3 regions of the Enterobacter dykesii genome follow, and region 1 is predicted to be linked to each of the others. Evidence: predicted binding sites of a transcription regulator. Region 1 holds the regulator's gene; each other region holds the start of a gene.
The links. The regulator PurR, encoded in region 1, represses purine synthesis genes. The targets are predictions, from matches to a motif close to CANGCAAACGTTTGCNTG.

Region 1 (5,081 bases):
GGAATAAAGCCAACGGCCCAGGTCCCGATAACGCTCAGCGCATACAGCACCAGCAGCCATGGCAGCATCTGCTGACCTTCCCACTTTTGCAGCGCCGCGCGGCAGCCGTAACCGCCTACCAGGAACGCGATGGTCTGCGGAACATAGCTCAGGCCGATGGCTGCCGGGCTGTAGCCCATATCGTGCAGAATGAACGGCGAGCCGGTGAGCCACGCGAAGAAGCTTGCCGAGCAGGCGGCATAGATCAGGACATTCCCGCGATACGCTTTGGTGCTGAGCAGAGACGTGAAGGTAATCGGCTTCGCGTCTGCATGCGCTTCTTTTTTATGCGCGGGCTTGAGGGCGAACGCCGGCAGCATCAGTACCAGGGTAATGGCAAACAGCGTGGCGAAAATGGCCTGCCAGTCGAAATGCGCGAGGATCCAGCTGCCCAGCAGGGGAGCGAGGGCAGGTGAGAGACCCACCAGCGGCATAATGGTAGCGAAAATACGGTTTGTGCGGTTAGCCGGATAGTAGTCGGTGACCAGCGCCTGCCAGGTCACGGCCGCGGCACAGACGCCCACGGCCTGAACAAACCGCAGCACCAGCAGCCAGGCGGCATCGCGTACCCATAGCATCCCCAGGCAGCCCACGGCAAAAATGGCCAGGCCCAGCAACAGTACCGGTTTACGACCAAAGCGATCCGAGAGCGGTCCCCAGAGCAGCTGCGCGAAGGCAAAACCGGCGAGGAACAAACTCAGGCTGGCGCTGATGGCGGCAGCAGGGGTTTGCAAATCTTCCTGCATGGCGGCAAACGCCGGCAGGTACATGTCGGTGGCCAAAAAGCCCAGCACGCTTAAGCCGCCGAGCCAGACTAAAAAACCGTTCCTGGGTTGCATTATTTTATTCTCCTGAGGAGGCAGGTATACATTGGCGCTGAGTGTAGGGAGTGCAAAGCCGCTTGTGAAACGCTAATATTTGGCGGGTGCATTCAAAAATTTTGCAGGCAGAAAATGTGGTCAGATTATTCTCTTGAAGTGGTCGATGCTGTTGCGCGTAACGGCAGCTTTAGCGGTGCGGCGCAGGAGCTGCACCGCGTCCCTTCGGCAATCAGCTACACGGTGCGTCAGCTTGAGGAGTGGCTGGCGGTTCCGCTGTTTGAACGGCGGCATCGTGATGTGGAATTAACGCCCGCAGGCGCGTGGTTTTTGAAGGAAGGGCGTTCTGTTATCAAAAAAATGCAGATCACCCGCGAACAGTGTCAGCAGATCGCTAACGGCTGGCGGGGACATCTTTCCATCGCGGTGGATAACATCGTTAAGCCGGAGCGCACCCGGCAGATGATCGTCGATTTCTATCGTCATTTTTCTGACGTCGAGCTGCGGGTCTCGCAGGAGGTGTTTAACGGCGTCTGGGATGCGCTGGCGGACGGCAGGGCAGAGATGGCGATTGGGGCCACGCAGGCGATCCCGGTCGGGGGACGTTACGCCTTTCGCGATATGGGGATGCTGAGCTGGAAATGCGTGGTGGCAAGCGATCATCCGCTGGCGGCGATGGACGGGCCGCTGAGCGATGACACGCTGCGCAACTGGCCGTCGCTGGTGCTGGAGGATACGTCCCGTTCATTGCCCAAGCGTATCACCTGGCTTCTGGACAACCAGCGGCGGGTGGTGGCTCCGGACTGGGAATCATCGGCGACGTGCCTCAGCGCCGGGCTGTGCGTCGCGATGGTGCCCGTTCATTTTGCGCGTCCGCGCATCGATACCGGAGAGTGGGTTGAGCTGACGCTGGAGAATCCGTTCCCGGATGCGGCCTGCTGCCTCACCTGGCAGCAAAATGATGTCTCGCCTGCGATGGCGTGGCTGCTGGACTATCTGGGAGACAGCGAAACGCTAAACCGGGAATGGTTACGGGAGCCAGCATAGCTGGCCCCGTAAAGCGATTAACGACGGTAGTCGCGGAACGGACCGTCCGCAACGGAACGGCGTTCGATAAGACGCGGGTGAACTTCAATGGACTGCGACTCTTCACGCTTGTTGACGATCCTGTCCATCAGCATGTTGAAAGCCGTTTCGCCCAGCGAGTCTTTTGGCTGGTGAATGGTAGTCAACGCCGGGGTGAAGAAGCGCGCGTTACGCACGTTGTCATAGCCGATCACGGAAATATCCTGCGGTACGCGCAGGCCCAACTCGTCGGCAGCGCAGAGCGCGCCCATGGCCATGATGTCGCCCCCGCAGAACACGGCGGTCGGACGGTGCGGCTGGGAGACGATCTGCTGCATCGCACGGTAGCCCGACTCCGGCTCAAAGTCGCCCTGCACGATCCAGTTTTCCGGCACGTTGATCAGCGCTTCTTCCATCGCTTTCATAAAACCGGCCAGACGGCCCGCGCCGGTGTTGCGCTCCAGCGGACCGGGGATCACGCCAATCTCGCGGTGACCGCGTTCAATCAGATAACGACCGGCCATATAGCCGCCTTCAAAGGCGTTATCGATAACGGAATCGGTGAAGTCCGCGCGCGCTTCGCCCCAGTCCATCACCACCATCGGAATATGGCGATACTCTTCCAGCATCGACAGCACGGATTCCGGATACTCGGAACACATCACCAGCAGGCCATCAACGCGCTTTTGCGCCATCATCGACAGGTAGGCACGCTGTTTTTCAATGCTGTTCCACGCGTTGCCCAGAATCAGGGTATAGCCTTTCTGGAAGCAGTTCTTTTCGACCGCTTCAATGATCTCGGCAAAATAGGCCGCTTCACTGCTGGTCGCCAGCAATCCAATGGACTTGGTGTGATTAACCTTGAGGCTACGCGCAACCGCACTTGGCGAATAGTGCAGCTCTTTGATCGCTGCCCAGACGGCGTTGCGCGTCTCTTCCGCCACAAAGCGGGTTTTGTTAATTACATGTGATACGGTTGTAGTGGAAACGTTTGCGCGTTTTGCTACGTCTTTAATTGTTGCCATTAAATGTCACTCCAGACCATATCCTAAGCTCCTGAAAAACTTGAAGGTAAACGTTTGCCTTCTCTCACCCTTATCACGCAATCTTGAATTGCGGCACGCCGGGAAAACGACACGGGACGTCAGGAGGGGGTCAATGGCCGGTACGCTAATAAATTTAGCGTGGAATTTTGTCCTATCTTGATGAAAAGGGGAAGAGGTAAAGTGGTTATCAGTATAAATCTAGGAAGATTTTTGACGTAATCTGTGCAAAAATGAGCAAGCTCACTTTTCGTGTGGGGATTAAAAGGAGAAAAATTGATGAGTTCCGATCTTAAGTTTTCGCTGTTCACCACCGTTGTTGTGCTGGCTCTGATTGTTGCGGCCGGTCTGACGGCTGCGCTGCACTGATTTACGCGGAGGGAGAGCCTTCTCCCTCCCGACACCCCGGATTGTTACTTCTCTGGCAAAAATCTTTTGCCATTTTGTTAACTTCTCATTTTTTGTGATTGATGTCATGCTTTCCGCTTCTTTGTTCTGTGTCACCACATGACACGGCATCCGGAGTTGACGCATGAAAATCAATTTTCCCCTGCTGGCCCTGGCGATTGGCGCTTTTGGGATTGGCACCACAGAATTCTCCCCGATGGGGTTACTGCCTGTTATTGCCCGGGGCGTAGATGTCTCGATCCCTGCGGCAGGGATGTTAATTAGCGCCTACGCTATCGGCGTGATGGTCGGGGCGCCGCTGATGACGCTTCTTCTTTCGCACCGCGCGCGCCGCAATGCGCTGATTTTCCTGATGGCGATTTTCACCCTCGGCAACGTGCTTTCGGCCATTTCGCCGGACTACACCACATTGATGCTGTCGCGTATTCTGACCAGCCTTAACCACGGCGCGTTCTTTGGGCTGGGGTCGGTCGTGGCTGCCAGCGTGGTGCCTAAACACAAGCAGGCGAGCGCCGTGGCAACCATGTTTATGGGGCTGACGATTGCCAACATCGGCGGGGTGCCTGCGGCAACCTGGCTGGGAGAAGCGATCGGCTGGCGTATGTCCTTCCTGGCGACGGCCGGGCTGGGCGTGGTCGCGATGGTGGCATTGTTCTTCTCCCTGCCGAAAGGCAGCGCCGGTGAACGTCCGGAAGTGCGTAAAGAGCTGTCGGTGCTGATGCGTCCGCAGGTGCTCTCCGCGCTGCTCACCACCGTGCTGGGGGCAGGGGCGATGTTTACCCTCTACACCTATATTTCACCGGTGCTGCACGATATCACCCACGCAACGCCTCTCTTTGTGACCGCGATGCTGGTGCTGATTGGCGTGGGCTTCTCGATCGGCAACTATCTCGGCGGGAAATTTGCCGACCGTTCCGTGAGCGGGACGCTTAAGGGCTTCTTAACCCTGCTGATTGTCATCATGGTTGCCATTCCGTGGCTGGCGCGTAATGAGTTCGGGGCCGCGATCGCGATGGTCGTCTGGGGAGCCGCCACTTTCGCCGTGGTGCCGCCGCTGCAGATGCGCGTGATGCGTGTCGCGCACGAGGCGCCGGGACTTTCATCATCCGTGAATATCGGTGCGTTTAACCTGGGTAATGCCCTGGGCGCCGCGGCCGGTGGGGCCGTGATTTCAGGTGGTCTGGGATACAACTTTGTGCCGGTGATGGGGGCGATTATTGCCGCGCTCGGCCTGCTGCTGGTGATGATGTCGGGACGTAAACAGCCTGAAGCAGCCTGCGCTGCGGAATAAACCAAAAACGCAGAAGGGCGAACCCTTCTGCGTGTCTCTTACGCGGCGAAGTTCTTCGCGACAAAGTCCCAGTTAACCAGTGCCCAGAAGTGCTCCAGGTAGTTCGGACGCGCGTTGCGGTAATCAATGTAGTAAGCGTGTTCCCACACGTCCACGGTCATCAGCGGCTTCGCGCTGGTGGTCAGCGGGGTACCCGCGTTAGAGGTGGACACGATAGCCAGTTTGCCATCCGCCTCTTTAACCAGCCACGTCCAGCCAGAACCGAAGTTCTTGATGGCTGCATCGGTAAACTTCGCTTTGAAATCCGCGAAGCTGCCAAATGCGGCGTTGATAGCGGTAGCCAGTTCACCGACAGGTTCACCGCCGGCATTCGGCGCCAGGCAGTGCCAGTAGAAGGTATGGTTCCACACCTGAGCC
Region 2 (5,081 bases), 840 kb from region 1:
CATAAACTTATGCCACCACTTGGTGTATTATTGGACCGCCGTTTCAAAATTGCGTTAGTCACTGATGGACGCCTCTCCGGGGCATCCGGTAAAGTGCCTTCAGCCATCCACGTGACGCCTGAAGCCTACGACGGCGGGTTGCTGGCGAAAGTACGCGACGGTGACATGATCCGCGTGAACGGCCAGACGGGCGAGTTAACCCTGCTGGTGGATGAATCCGAGCTGGCGGCACGTCAGCCTCATATTCCTGACCTGAGCGCATCGCGCGTGGGGACCGGACGCGAAATGTTCAGCGCGCTGCGTGAGAAACTCTCCGGTGCGGAGCAGGGCGCAACCTGTATTACGTTTTAAGACGACTTGATTTTAACGATCTGGCGAGAGAAAACTCTGATGAAAAACTGGAAAACAAGTGCAGAAGCAATCCTGACCACTGGCCCTGTCGTGCCGGTTATCGTGGTAAACAAGCTGGAGCACGCTGTACCGATGGCGAAAGCGCTGGTAGCGGGCGGCGTTCGCGTTCTGGAAGTGACCCTGCGCACCGCCTGCGCGATGGATGCTATCCGCGCTATCGCGAAAGAAGTGCCGGACGCCATCATCGGTGCGGGTACCGTGACGAACGCAAAACAGCTGGCTGAAGTGACCGAAGCGGGCGCGCAGTTTGCCATCAGCCCGGGCCTGACCGAGCCGCTGCTGAAAGCCGCCACCGAAGGTACCATTCCGCTGATCCCTGGCATCAGCACCGTCTCTGAACTGATGCTGGGCATGGACTACGGTCTGAAAGAGTTCAAATTCTTCCCGGCTGAAGCAAACGGTGGCACCAAAGCGCTGCAGGCGATTGCGGGTCCCTTCTCGCAGGTACGCTTCTGCCCGACGGGCGGTATCTCTCCTGCCAACTACCGTGACTACCTGGCGCTGAAAAGCGTGCTGTGCATCGGCGGTTCATGGCTGGTTCCGGCGGATGCGCTGGAAGCGGGCGACTGGGATCGCATTACCAAACTGGCTCGCGAAGCGGTTGAAGGCGCGAAACAGTAAGTTAATCGCAGCATGAAAAACGGGCCTTTTGGCCCGTTTTTTTATCCCTCTACCTTGACGCTCGCAGCGGCCGCTTTCGCTCTCGCCACGGCGTCGTCAACGTTATCCCCGGTAGCTAATGCCACGCCAAGACGGCGAGTTCCGTCGATCTCCGGCTTGCCGAACAAACGTACCTGCAATCCTGCGCCCACCGCCCCGTCGACGTTATCAAACGTGACGTTCTGGCTGGTTAACTGCGGCAGGATCACCGCCGAGGCGGCCGGACCATACTGACGAACACCGCCGACGGGCAGGCCGAGGAAGGCGCGCACGTGCAGGGCGAACTCGGAGAGATCCTGCGAAATCAGCGTGACCATGCCGGTGTCATGCGGGCGAGGGGATACTTCGCTGAAAATCACTTCATCACCGCGTACAAACAGCTCCACGCCGAACAGGCCATAGCCGCCCAGCGCCAGGACGGTTTTACGGGCGATCTCCTGAGCACGCTCCAGCGCCAGGGCGCTCATCTGCTGCGGCTGCCAGGATTCGCGGTAATCGCCATCTTCCTGACGGTGGCCAATCGGGTCGCAGAAATGGACTCCGTCAACGGCGCTGACGGTCAGCAGGGTGATTTCGAAATCAAACTTCACGACGCCTTCGACGATCACGCGTCCGGCTCCGGCACGGCCACCCTGCTGGGCATAATCCCACGCGTTATCCAGCGCGCTGCTGTCGCGAATAAAGCTTTGTCCTTTACCGGAGGAGCTCATCACCGGCTTAACGATGCACGGGTAGCCAATCTCCTCGACGGCCTGCAGAAACGCGGCCTTATCGCCAGCAAAACGATAGCTCGAGGTGGGCAATTCCAGCTCTTCCGCCGCGAGGCGACGAATGCCTTCGCGGTTCATGGTCAGCTTTGCGGCTTTCGCGCAGGGCACCACGCGCTGGCCTTCCTGCTCCAGGGCGATCAGCGTATCGGTGGCAATAGCTTCAATTTCCGGCACGACAAAATCAGGTTTCTCGCGCGTAATCAGTTCGCGAAGGGCGTCGCCATCCAGCATGTTAATCACATAAGAACGATGGGCGACGTGCATGGCTGGGGCGTCGGCGTAACGGTCTACGGCAATGACTTCCACACCTAAACGCTGGCACTCGATGGCGACCTCTTTTCCCAGCTCGCCCGATCCCAACAGCATCACTCGCGTCGCTGCAGGTCGCAGCGCAGTTCCTAAACGAATCATAACAATCCCCCTGAAAAAGTTGCGCGCAGTATAAACGAAAACGTTTGCGTCTGTCTTGTACATGGCCAGGTGAAGGGAGAAGAAATTTGCGCTTCTTTAGCCCGTCCAGACATTTCCTGACGCCCGCTCGCTTACGCTGTGGAATATGTTCACCGTTAAGTGAGGGAAACCATGTCTGGCTGGTTAAATCAATTGCAATCCCTGTTAGGGCAGAAAACATCGTCTGGCGAACGGGACCTCAGCAAACTGCTGGTACCCGGGGCGCTCGGCGGGCTGGCAGGCCTGCTGGTCGCGAATAAATCCTCGCGCAAGCTGCTGGCTAAGTACGGGACAGGCGCACTGCTGGCCGGTGGGGGCGCCATCGCGGGCACCGTGCTGTGGAATAAATACAAGGACAGAGTTAGGACCGCGCACAGCGATGAACCGCATTACGGCGAGCACACCTCGCCGCTGGATCTGCGTACCGAGCGGCTCATTCTTGCGCTGGTTTTTGCCGCGAAAAGTGACGGGCATATTGACGATAAAGAGCGAGCGGCGATCGAGCAGCAGCTGCGTGAAGCCGGCGTTGAAGAGAAGGGCAGAACGCTGGTGGCGCAGGCCATCGAGCAGCCTCTGGAGCCGCAGCGTCTGGCGCAAAGCGTGAAAAATGAGGAAGAGGCGCTTGAACTCTATTTCCTCAGCTGCGCCGCCATCGATATCGATCACTTTATGGAGCGGAGCTACCTTAACGCCCTGGGCGATGCGTTAAAGATCCCACAAGACGTGCGTGAAGGCATTGAGCGGGACATCCGGGAGCAAAAACAGGCGTTACAGGGATAGTTCTCGCCGTTGCGACCCTGTTTCGCTTGCATCATGCGTGGGTTTTGCCAACCTTATAGGGTGTAAAACGAAAAAGAATGATGACATGCCACCGAAAGCCCGACGTACTCCTTATGCGATCACCACGCATGGCGATACGCGTATAGACAACTATTACTGGCTACGGGACGATTCTCGCTCCCGGCCAGAGGTACTCGACTACCTGCACGAGGAAAACGACTATGGCCGCAAGGTCATGTCCAGCCAGCAGACGCTTCAGGACCAGCTGCTGAATGAAATGGTGCAGCGTATTCCCCAGCGCGATATCTCCGCGCCCTGGACCAAAAATGGCTATCGCTATCGCCATATTTACGAGCCCGGCAATGAGTATCCTATTTACCAGCGTCAGTCGGTGTTAAGCGCCGAATGGGATGCGTGGGATATTCTGCTGGATGCCAACCAGCGCGCCGCCCACAGCGAGTTTTATACCCTGGGCGGCATGTCCATTTCCCCTGACAACGCGGTGATGGCGCTGGCGGAGGATTACCTCTCCCGTCGCCAGTACGGCCTGCGGTTTCGCAATCTGGACACCGGCAACTGGTATCCGGAAATGCTGGAAAACGTCTCCCCGGATTTTGTCTGGGCGAATGATTCCGAGACGGTTTACTACGTCAAAAAGCACGCGTCAACGCTGCTCCCTTACCAGGTGTGGCGACATACCGTGGGAACGGACTCCGCTGACGACGAGCTGGTTTACGAAGAGAAAGACGAAACGTTTTATGTCAGCCTGCATAAAACTTCCTCACGCCACTATGTGATTATCTTCCTTGCCAGCGCGACGACGTCGGAAGTTCTGCTGCTGGATGCCGAACTGCCGGACGCCCAGCCGCTCTGTTTCCTGCCGCGCCGCAAGGATCACGAGTACAGCCTGGATCACTTCCAGCACAGCTTTTATTTGCGCTCCAATCGCGAGGGCAAAAACTTTGGTCTCTATAAAACCAAAGTGCGCGATGAGCGCAAGTGGGAGGTGCTTATCCCCGCGCGGGATCAGGTGATGCTGGAAGGGTTCACCCTCTTTACCGACTGGCTGGTGGTGGAAGAGCGTCAGCGCGGGCTGACCAGTATCCGGCAAATCAACCGAAAAACCCGGGAAGTGGTGGGGATTGCATTCGATGACCCGGCCTACGTGACGTGGATTGGTTTCAACCCTGAACCCGAATCGTCGCGGTTGCGCTACGGCTACTCCTCCATGACCACGCCGGACACCCTGTTTGAGCTGGATATGGATACCGGGCAGCGGCAAGTGATTAAACAGACCGAGGTCAAAGGGTTTGAGTCCGAAAACTACCGCAGCGAGCACCTGTGGGTTACCGCTCGCGATGGCGTTGAGGTCCCGGTCTCGCTCGTCTATCACAAAGGCCATTTCCAGAAAGGCAAAAACCCGATCCTGGTGTACGGCTATGGCTCGTATGGCTCAAGCATGGATGCCGATTTCAGCAGCAGTCGGTTAAGCCTGCTCGATCGCGGCTTTGTTTTCGCCATCGCCCACATTCGCGGCGGCGGTGAGCTGGGCCAGAACTGGTATGAAGACGGGAAATTCCTTAAAAAGAAAAATACCTTCAATGACTACCTCGACGTCTGTGATGCGCTGATTGAGCAGGGCTACGGCGCTCCGCAGCTATGCTTTGGCATGGGGGGCAGCGCGGGCGGCATGCTGATGGGGGCGGTCATCAACCAGCGTCCCGATCGCTTTAAGGGGATTGTCGCGCAGGTACCGTTTGTCGATGTGGTCACGACTATGCTCGATGAATCCATTCCCCTTACCACCGGGGAGTTTGAGGAGTGGGGAAATCCGCAGGATGAGATGTACTACCGCTATATGAAAGAGTACAGCCCGTACGATAACGTGGAGGCGCAAGCCTACCCGCATATGCTGGTCACCACCGGTTTGCATGATTCTCAGGTGCAATACTGGGAGCCGGCAAAATGGGTAGCGAAACTGCGAGAGCTGAAAACCGATGACAACCTGCT
Region 3 (5,081 bases), 1.5 Mb from region 1:
TCCCGGGCTGTTAAAGCTGCTGGGGATGCGTCTGGTGAGTGAAGGCTACAGCGTCGTGACCGCCGAAAGCGGGCTGGAGGGGCTGAAGATCCTTAGCCGCGAGAAAATCGATCTGGTGATAAGCGACCTGCGGATGGACGAAATGGATGGCCTGCAGCTGTTCGCGGAGATCCAGAAGCAGCAGCCGGGTATGCCCGTGATCATCCTGACGGCGCACGGGTCGATCCCGGATGCGGTTGCCGCGACGCAGCAGGGGGTCTTCAGCTTCCTGACCAAGCCGGTGGACAAAGACGCGCTGTATAAGGCTATCGACAGCGCGCTGGAACATGCCGCCCCGGCGGGGGATGAAGCGTGGCGGGAGTCCATCGTCACCCGCAGCCCCATTATGCTGCGTCTGCTTGAACAGGCCCGGATGGTGGCGCAGTCCGACGTCAGCGTGCTCATCAACGGCCAGAGCGGAACCGGGAAAGAGATCCTGGCGCAGGCGATCCATAACGCCAGCCCGCGCAGTAAAAACGCCTTTATCGCCATTAACTGCGGCGCGCTTCCGGAACAGCTTCTCGAATCTGAACTGTTTGGTCATGCCCGCGGCGCATTCACCGGCGCGGTGAGCAGCCGGGAAGGGCTGTTCCAGGCCGCGGAAGGTGGCACGCTGTTCCTGGACGAGATTGGCGACATGCCCGCGCCGCTGCAGGTCAAACTGCTGCGCGTGCTGCAGGAGCGAAAAGTTCGCCCGCTGGGCAGCAACCGCGACATTGATATTAACGTGCGCATTATTTCCGCCACCCACCGCGACTTGCCAAAAGTGATGGCCCGCAACGAGTTTCGCGAAGATCTCTACTACCGTCTGAACGTGGTGAATCTGAAGATCCCGGCGCTGGCGGAGCGCGCGGAAGACATTCCGCTGCTGGCGAATCATCTTCTGCGCCAGGCGGCCGATCGTCATAAACCGTTTGTGCGCGCGTTCTCCACCGACGCGATGAAGCGGCTGATGGCCGCAGGCTGGCCGGGTAACGTGCGCCAGCTGGTGAACGTGATTGAGCAGTGCGTGGCGCTGACCTCCTCACCGGTAATCAGCGATGCGCTTGTAGAGCAGGCGCTGGAAGGGGAAAACACGGCCCTGCCGACGTTTGCGGAAGCGCGGAATCAGTTTGAGCTCAACTATCTGCGCAAGCTATTGCAGATCACCAAAGGCAACGTGACCCACGCGGCGCGCATGGCCGGACGCAACCGCACCGAGTTCTACAAGCTGCTGTCGCGCCACGAGCTGGAAGCAAACGATTTTAAAGAGTAATGCCGTATGATACTGTGAGCAATCGATTACGAGGCAGCTTACAGGCAAGAGTTTAAGGACCCACCATGAAAAAGATTGATGCGATTATTAAACCTTTCAAACTGGATGACGTGCGTGAAGCGCTGGCGGAAGTCGGCATCACCGGGATGACCGTGACGGAAGTGAAAGGTTTTGGTCGTCAGAAAGGCCACACCGAGCTTTATCGTGGCGCAGAGTACATGGTCGACTTTCTGCCGAAAGTGAAAATTGAAATCGTGGTCAGCGACGATATCGTCGATACCTGCGTGGATACCATTATCCGCACCGCGCAGACGGGCAAAATCGGCGACGGTAAAATCTTCGTCTTTGACGTGGCGCACGTGATCCGTATCCGTACCGGCGAAGAAGACGACGCCGCGATTTAACATTCCCAAAAGTTTTGTAGCCGGGAAAGGCGCAGCCGCCACCCGGCGAAAAAAAAGCCCCTCGAACGAGGGGCTTTTTGCATTACAGCACCTTATGCGGCCCGAAACATTCGTAGTGAATGTTGTCTTTGTTCACGCCCAGCTCCACCAGCTGCTTCGCGGCGTACTGCATAAACGCCACCGGCCCGCAGACGTAGAACTGCATATCCGGTGCGCTGAACAGGCCTTCACGCTGGCTCAGATTCATCAGACCCTCACTGTCAAAGCGGGCAGCTGTGCGGTCTGCTTCCGTCGGCAGGCGATACCAGGTGTGCGCGGTGAAGCGCGACAGGGAAGCCCCGAGCGTTTTCACTTCATCGGCAAAAGCGTGCACGTCACCGTTTTCCGCAGCGTGGAACCAGTTGACCTGCGCACCGTGGTTGGCTTTCGCCAGCGTATCGAGCATCGCCAGCATTGGCGTTTGGCCGACGCCCGCAGAGATCAGCGTAACCGGGGTATTCGCTTCAACGGCCATGAAGAAATCGCCCGCCGGCGCGGCCAGATGGACCACGTCGCCCACGTTAGCTTCGTTGTGCAGCCAGTTGGATACCTGACCGCCGTCCTCGCGCTTCACCGCAATGCGGTAGCCTTTACCGTTTGGCTTGCGGGTAAGAGAATACTGGCGGATCTCCTGATGCGGGAAACCTTCAGGCTTCAGCCACACGCCCAGATACTGGCCCGGCTGGTAATCGGCAACCGGCTGTCCGTCCACCGGCTCAAATTCAAAGCTGGTAATCAGCGCGCTGCGCGGCGTTTTCTCAACGATGCGGAAGGCGCGCGTGCCTTCCCAGCCGCCGTTCTTGCTGGCGTTTTCGCTGTAGATCTGCGCTTCGCGGTTGATAAACACGTTTGCCAGCACGCCGTAGGCTTTCCCCCACGCGTCCAGCACCTCCTGGCCCGGGCTGAACATCTCGTCCAGCGTTGCCAGCAGGTGGCCACCCACAATGTTGTACTGCTCGGGCTGGATCTGGAAGCTGGTGTGCTTCTGCGCGATTTTTTCCACCGCGGGCAGCAGTGCCGCCAGGTTTTCAATATTGCTGGCGTAGGCCGCGATGGCGTTGAACAGCGCTTCGCGCTGATCGCCGTTGCGCTGGTTGCTCATGTTGAAAATTTCTTTGAGCTCCGGGTTATGCGTGAACATGCGATCGTAAAAATGGGCGGTGAGTTTAGGGCCGGTTTCCACCAGCAGGGGGATGGTGGCTTTAACGGTAGCGATGGTTTGAGCGTCGAGCATGAGCGCATCCTTCTGATGTGACTTTAATGATGTATTTTAAATACATCTTATAAAAAATACCCCTGCGTTGTAAATGGTTCTTTGCAAGATGAAAAATATGCATCACAAACCTGAAAAGAAATCCGCTGGAAAGGGGGAGAGCTTTATTCCTCAAACCCTTGCGTGGCGCGCAGGAAAACGTTTGCGTAAAATCGTTTGTCAAGACCTGTTATCACAGAACTAATCAGTTATACTGTTGCCCGTTGTCCAACAGGACTGCCTTTTCAGGCCAAAATTTACTTGTTAGCTGAGTCAGGAGATGCGGATGTTAAAGCGTGAAATGAACATTGCCGATTATGATGCCGAACTGTGGCAGGCTATGGAGCAGGAAAAAGTACGTCAGGAAGAGCACATCGAACTGATCGCCTCCGAAAACTACACCAGCCCTCGCGTTATGCAGGCGCAGGGTTCTCAGCTGACCAACAAATACGCTGAAGGTTACCCGGGCAAGCGCTATTACGGCGGTTGCGAGTACGTTGATATCGTTGAGCAGCTGGCTATCGACCGTGCGAAAGAACTTTTTGGCGCTGACTACGCAAACGTGCAGCCGCACTCTGGCTCTCAGGCTAACTTCGCGGTCTACACCGCGCTCCTGCAGCCGGGCGATACCGTTCTGGGTATGAACCTGGCGCAGGGCGGCCACCTGACTCACGGCTCCCCGGTTAACTTCTCCGGCAAACTGTACAACATCATCCCTTACGGTATTGATGAGTCCGGCAAAATTGACTACGAAGACATGGCGAAGCAGGCTAAAGAGCACAAACCGAAGATGATCATCGGTGGCTTCTCTGCTTACTCCGGCATCGTTGACTGGGCAAAAATGCGTGAAATCGCGGACAGCATCGGTGCTTACCTGTTCGTCGACATGGCGCACGTTGCGGGCCTGATTGCCGCTGGCGTTTACCCGAACCCGGTTCCACACGCTCACGTTGTGACCACCACCACCCACAAAACCCTGGCGGGTCCACGCGGTGGCCTGATCCTGGCGAAAGGCGGTGACGAAGAGCTGTACAAAAAACTGAACTCCGCTGTATTCCCAAGCGCGCAGGGCGGCCCGCTGATGCACGTTATCGCGGCTAAAGCCGTTGCGCTGAAAGAAGCGATGGAGCCAGAGTTCAAGGTTTATCAGCAGCAGGTTGCTAAGAACGCCAAAGCGATGGTGGAAGTGTTCCTGAACCGTGGCTACAAAGTGGTATCCGGCGGTACTGAAAACCATCTGTTCCTGCTGGATCTGGTTGATAAGAACCTGACCGGTAAAGAAGCTGACGCTGCCCTGGGCCGCGCCAACATCACCGTGAACAAAAACAGCGTGCCAAACGATCCGAAGAGCCCGTTCGTGACCTCCGGTATCCGTATCGGTTCTCCGGCCGTAACTCGCCGCGGCTTTAAAGAAACGGAAGTGAAAGAGCTGGCTGGCTGGATGTGTGACGTTCTGGACAACATCAATGACGAAGCGGTTATCGAGCGCGTCAAAGGTAAAGTTCTGGATATCTGCGCACGCTTCCCGGTATACGCATAATTCCTCTGCTTTGCAGAAACAAAAAAGGCCGCACTTGCGGCCTTTTTTATGGCTTATCGCCGGTCGAGGGAAATAGCCCCCGGACCAACAATCGCCAGCAAAATAAAGGCGCCAGCAATACTGATGTTCTTGTAGAAATTAATCATATTAGGTACGACCGCATCACCGGTCATATCCCAGTAATGGTGACCAATAATCGCCGTGCCCAGCGTATAGAATACAAACAATACGGCGAGAGGACGGGTGAAAAAGCCCAGCACGATCAGGATAGCGGCAGGCACTTCCATCACCACCGCAATAATGGCCGCCAGCATGGGCATCGGCGCACCCAGCGAGGTCATATATTGTACGGTTCCGCTAAACCCCGTCAGTTTTGGATAGCCAAAGATGATAAACAGCACGACAAGCGCGATGCGCGCAATCAACAGCAAAAGGTGACGTGACTGACCGAAATCGAAATAACGTAATGAGTTCATGGCAGAAAAACCTCTGCAAGTGGAGTAATTTAAACGTAATACATATTTTCATTCCCCGCCATAAGCCAGACGACTG

Region 2: purT (formate-dependent phosphoribosylglycinamide formyltransferase) is a predicted target of PurR. The motif match lies at 2,286-2,303, and genes of this name have one in related genera.
Region 3: glyA (serine hydroxymethyltransferase) is a predicted target of PurR. The motif match lies at 3,142-3,159, and genes of this name have one in related genera.

What each region holds. Positions count from the first base shown of each region.
Region 1 is NZ_CP126604.1:1,881,088-1,886,168, forward strand. Features, by position in the region: gene punC (purine nucleoside transporter PunC) at 1-878, opposite strand, end outside; gene punR (DNA-binding transcriptional activator PunR) at 993-1,904, shown strand; gene purR (HTH-type transcriptional repressor PurR) at 1,922-2,947, opposite strand; gene F0320_RS09015 (YnhF family membrane protein) at 3,245-3,334, shown strand; gene F0320_RS09020 (MFS transporter) at 3,498-4,664, shown strand; gene sodB (superoxide dismutase [Fe]) at 4,703-5,081, opposite strand, start outside.
Region 2 is NZ_CP126604.1:2,718,589-2,723,669, reverse strand. Features, by position in the region: gene edd (phosphogluconate dehydratase) at 1-351, shown strand, start outside; gene kdgA (bifunctional 4-hydroxy-2-oxoglutarate aldolase/2-dehydro-3-deoxy-phosphogluconate aldolase) at 391-1,032, shown strand; gene purT (formate-dependent phosphoribosylglycinamide formyltransferase) at 1,074-2,252, opposite strand; gene F0320_RS13080 (tellurite resistance TerB family protein) at 2,424-3,071, shown strand; gene ptrB (oligopeptidase B) at 3,157-5,081, shown strand, end outside.
Region 3 is NZ_CP126604.1:3,394,394-3,399,474, reverse strand. Features, by position in the region: gene glrR (two-component system response regulator GlrR) at 1-1,294, shown strand, start outside; gene glnB (nitrogen regulatory protein P-II) at 1,360-1,698, shown strand; gene hmpA (NO-inducible flavohemoprotein) at 1,781-2,971, opposite strand; gene glyA (serine hydroxymethyltransferase) at 3,276-4,529, shown strand; gene F0320_RS16110 (DoxX family protein) at 4,583-5,005, opposite strand.